2 regions of the Solwaraspora sp. WMMD791 genome follow, and region 2 is predicted to be linked to the other one. Evidence: riboswitches for the same ligand, from Rfam matches in the RefSeq annotation. Region 2 holds a riboswitch; the other holds the start of a gene.
The links. Region 2 has a riboswitch for cyclic di-AMP ahead of O7623_RS28580 (NlpC/P60 family protein). Riboswitches for the same ligand answer to the same signal wherever they lie in the genome.
Positions count from the first base shown of each region.

Region 1 (2,196 bases), 3.1 Mb from region 2:
CCCTTCGGGTGCTCACCCGAGCCGCCGTTGCGGAAGCAGGAGACATAGCGGGTGAAGCCGGCCGCCTTGGCCTGGTTGAGCGCGTGCAACGTACGCGGGGTGATGCAGCCGGAGGTGGTCGGGTCGTCGACGTTGCAGGACTCGCTCGGCCAGGAGCCGTTCGCGTTGCGGGGTGCCGGCGTCGCCGACGCGCTGGCCGACCCGGATCCGGACGAACTCGATCCCGACGAACCTGAGCCGGACGAACCTGAGCCGGAACTGTTCGCCGCCTCGCGCTCGGCCTGCTCACGGGCCTGCTCCTCGGCGGCGACGGCCACCGCCAGGGCCCGTTCGGCCTGCTTCTTGCGCTGGTCCATGATGGTCAGCTGCTTGCGCTGCTCGCGGATCTCGTTCTCGATGGCCGCCTTCGACCGGGTCACCTGGTCGCGGGTCTGGTACAGCTCGCGCAGCTGCTTCTCCTCGTTGGCGGTCACCGCGCTCAACGCGGCGGCGCGGTCGATGAATCCTTCCGGCGAGGTGCTGTTCAGCAGCGCCGAGACCGGACCGAGCCGGCCGTTGCGGTAGGCGCGGTCGACGAGGTGGCCGACGTTGGTGTTGCGGACCTCGAGTTCGGTCTCGACCTCGGCCAGCCGCGCGGTGAGTTGTTTCTGCCGCTTGCCGGAGTTGTCGAGCGCGGCCTTGGCGTCGATCCAGCCGCGCGAGGCCGCCTCGAGCTCCTTGCGCAGGCTCGGGGTGCCGCCTTCGTCGTCGGCGTCGGCGGGAGCGTAGGCGGGTAGCGCGGCGCCGGCCGGCGCCGGTGCACCAACCGGCGCTCCGGTGACGGCGATCAGGATCGCGGCCAGCGGCACCAGGCGGGCAAAGCGGTTCTTCCGCCCCGGCGTCGCGCGCCGGGGCCGTTCGGGGAGCGGGTACGTCACCGTGCAGGTTCCTTCCGTCAGCCGCCGACCGGGTTAGCTGACGGGTTCGGGACGGAAGATCCCTACCGCTGACGCGGATGCACCCCAGGAACATGGTTCCCCGGCTCGCCGTATGGCGATTAGGCGACGGCCTTCGCGGGCGCCGGAGGGGCGCCGCCCGGACGAAGACCGAGGCTGAGGCTACCGGTCCGGTCGCCATCTGTCGCGAGATCGATGACCATATTATGTCTAGATAAATCGGAAATAAAGGTACATCATCGTTGTTTGTGTCGCGGGAAGGTCACGAAACTTAAGCATCCGCTAATCACCAGTCCGCCGGTCCGCAGGGGTCCGCAGGTGACAGTGGCTCGACCTGCAGCGTTGCGTGGTCGATCCCGAACTCTTCGTGCAGTGCCTGCCGGGCGTCGCGCAGCACTCCGCCGACCTCGGCACCGGCCACGGTGGCCAGATGCGCCGAAGCCACCTCCATCCCCGGGGTGAGAGTCCAGACGTGCAGGTCGTGCACGTCGCACACGCCCGGTACGGCGGCCAGCCGGGCCCGCACCCGGGGCACGTCGACGTGTTCCGGTGCGGCCTGGACCAGCACCCGCAGCGCGGAGCGGGCCAGCCGCCAGGTCCGGGGCAGGATCAACGCTCCGACGGCGACGGCCACCACTGGGTCGGCGTACCACCAGCCGGTGGTGGCGATCACGAGGGCCGCCACGATCACCCCGACCGAGCCGAGTAGATCGCCGAGCACCTCCAGATAGGCGCCCCGGACGTTGAGACTCTCTTTGGCGCCGGAGCGCAGCAGCCCGAACGCGACCAGGTTGGCGACCAGTCCCGCCACCGCCACCACCAGCATCGGGCCGGCGGGCACCGGTTCCGGGTCGGCGAACCGGTGGACCGCCTCGACCATGACGTAGCCGGCGACCCCGGCGAGCAGCACCGCGTTCGCCAGGGCGGCGAGCACCTCGAGTCGGTAGAGGCCGAAGGTGCGCTGCGGATCGTCGGACGCGCGGCGGGCGGCGGCGATCGCGGCCAGCGCCATGCCGATGCCGAGGACGTCGGTGAACATGTGTCCGGCGTCGGAGAGCAGTGCCAGGGAGCCGGTGAGCAGCGCGGCCACCGCCTCGACGACCATGAAGACCGCCAGCAGGACGAACGCGACCCACAACCGCCCGTAGTGTCGCTGCCCGGCGGTGCCCGCACCGTGATCGTGTCCCGCACCCATCCCGGTCACCTTCCGTCGCCCGGTGTCCCGACGGCAGACTAATGCTCACATAGCGATATTTGCAAT
Region 1 is NZ_CP120737.1:2,509,756-2,511,951, reverse strand. Features, by position in the region: gene O7623_RS11035 (hypothetical protein) at 1-851, opposite strand, end outside; cyclic di-AMP (ydaO/yuaA leader) riboswitch at 924-1,053, opposite strand; gene O7623_RS11030 (cation diffusion facilitator family transporter) at 1,222-2,130, opposite strand.
Region 1: linked by a shared signal. The riboswitch ahead of O7623_RS11035 (hypothetical protein) and the one ahead of O7623_RS28580 (NlpC/P60 family protein) in region 2 are both predicted to bind cyclic di-AMP.

Region 2 (2,196 bases):
GGAGCACTCGCTCACCGAGGTCGCCTCGCGGTTCTCGCTGTCCCGCGAACGCATCCGCCAGCTGGAGATCCAGGCCCTCGGCCGGCTGCGTGAGCTGGCCCGGGCCGAAGGGTTGCAGGCGGCGTGAGCCCGGACGGGCCTGATCACCCCGGCTGAGGCCACCTGCACCTCTGGCCGGTGCCAGTGCCCGTGACACCGACGACGGCCCCCGGCACGACGACGGCCCGGCATCCGGTTCCGGATGCCGGGCCGTCGTGTCGGTGCCGGTCGGTCAGCGCACCCGGCCGTACCCGTACGGTGCCATCATGTCCACGCTGGCCAGTTCGACGGTACGGCCGAACGTCGGTGCGTGGATGACCTTGCCGTCGCCGACGTACAGGCCGACGTGGGCGAGGTTGTTGTAGAACACCAGGTCGCCCGGGGCCAGGTCACCGCGGTTGATCTTCGCGACCCGGTCCCACTGCATGGCGGCGTTGTGCGGCAGGCTCTTGCCGGCGGCCCGCCAGGCCGCCAGGGTCAGGCCGGAGCAGTCGTAGCCGTTCGGCCCGCTGGACGCCCACACGTACGGCTTGCCGATGGCGCCGTACGCGAACTCGACCGCGACGCCGGCGGCACCGGCGACCGACGGGATCTCGCCGGAGTACGACGAGCCGGACTCGGTTGCCGCACCGTAGGCCTCCTCCCGCTTGTCCATCAGCTTGTCGATGTCGGCTTCGATGGACTTCTTACGGTCGGCGAGCTCTTTGACCTGGGCTTCCTGCTTGGCGAGCGCTGCCTGCAGCTTCTCCTGCTCGGCCAGGTACGTCACCTGGGTACTGGTGAAGTTGCTGAGCCGCTGCTGACGGTCCCGCGCGAGGTGGTCGAGGGTGCCCAGCCGGTCCAGGAAGCCGTCCGACGAGCCGCTGTCGAGCAGTGCGCTGGCGGTGCTCAGCCCGCCCGACTTGTAGGCGGTCACCGCGATCTGTCCGACCTCGATCTCCGCCCGGGCCAGCTCGTCCTGCAGCGGGCCGAGCTTGGTGTCGAGCTCCTCGACCGCCGCCCGGGTGGCCTTGGACTCCTCGGTGAGCCGGTTGTACGACTCGACGACCTTGGCCAGTTCCTCGGATTCCTTGTTGATCTGCTGCGTGAGTTCGCTGACCGAGGGCTGGGCGGAGACGGCGACGGCCGGAACCACCAGCCCGGCGGTCACGCTGGCCAGCACGAGGGTACGCAGCAGAATCCGCGCTGTTGACAAGAACGCAGAACCCTTCTTCCCACGCCGCCTACCGGGTTAGCTGACGGATTCGGGCGGGAAGGTGTCGCCCTACCGCGTGCGGGCACGCGGATTCACCCCAGACTTGCTCGGTGGGTCCCCGGGTCACCACCACGCGATCACCGCACAACTACTTTCAGTGATTGCTGGATGGCGATTCGGCGGCACCGGGCCGGCGTCACCGGGGTCGGTGACTGGTTACCGGACCAGCGGATCTAACCTAGCCGCAACGGTTGCTCGCGGAAAGCCTCACTCGTCGTGATCCGTGGCATCGGCAATGGTGAAGTGGTGCCAGTAGTCACTGTACGTAGCGTGTGGTGGCGCTGTGTCATTCAATGGTGGGGCGAGTGGGTTCGCGCGGTGGTCACGCGGTGACCTGGCGCGAGGTTTCGATCGACTGGGTGAAATGCTCCATAAGTCGCTCTACGCTGTTGCTGGTGGGCATCCACTAGGGTAAATAAGAACAAAAGTGTCGTATCGGAGTCCAGGAAGCGTCCTGCCGTACGTCAATCAGCTAGGTGGCAGAATGCGTATCTTCCATCGAGTAGCTCGCCGTTTGCACAATGGACGCGCAAGGTCAGTGCCGTACCCGACCTTCGGAGGCAGCCGATGCGTGCCACCCGCCGGACCCCGCCACTACGCGGATCCCCGACCGTTCGCCGGGTCGCCCGGCCGGGCGACCGCAGCAGCACCACGACACCGTTGATCCCCAGGACATCCAGCAGCCGGCCCCCCGCCCGTGGCGCGGCGCCCGGCGCCAGCAGCCCGGTGACCCGACCCGCCGCCGCCGGGCCGACCTTCTACCGCCAGCCCGGCATCTGCGTCACCGCCGACTGGTTCGTCGTCGCCGGGCGTCGGTTCGCGATCCGGGACCTCACCGAACTACGCACCGCCCGTGGCGCCCGGGACCGGTTGACCGGGCGGATGGTGGCGGTGACCGTCGT
Region 2 is NZ_CP120737.1:6,335,613-6,337,808, forward strand. Features, by position in the region: gene O7623_RS28575 (sigma-70 family RNA polymerase sigma factor) at 1-127, shown strand, start outside; gene O7623_RS28580 (NlpC/P60 family protein) at 272-1,234, opposite strand; cyclic di-AMP (ydaO/yuaA leader) riboswitch at 1,245-1,387, opposite strand; gene O7623_RS28585 (DUF6232 family protein) at 1,862-2,196, shown strand, end outside.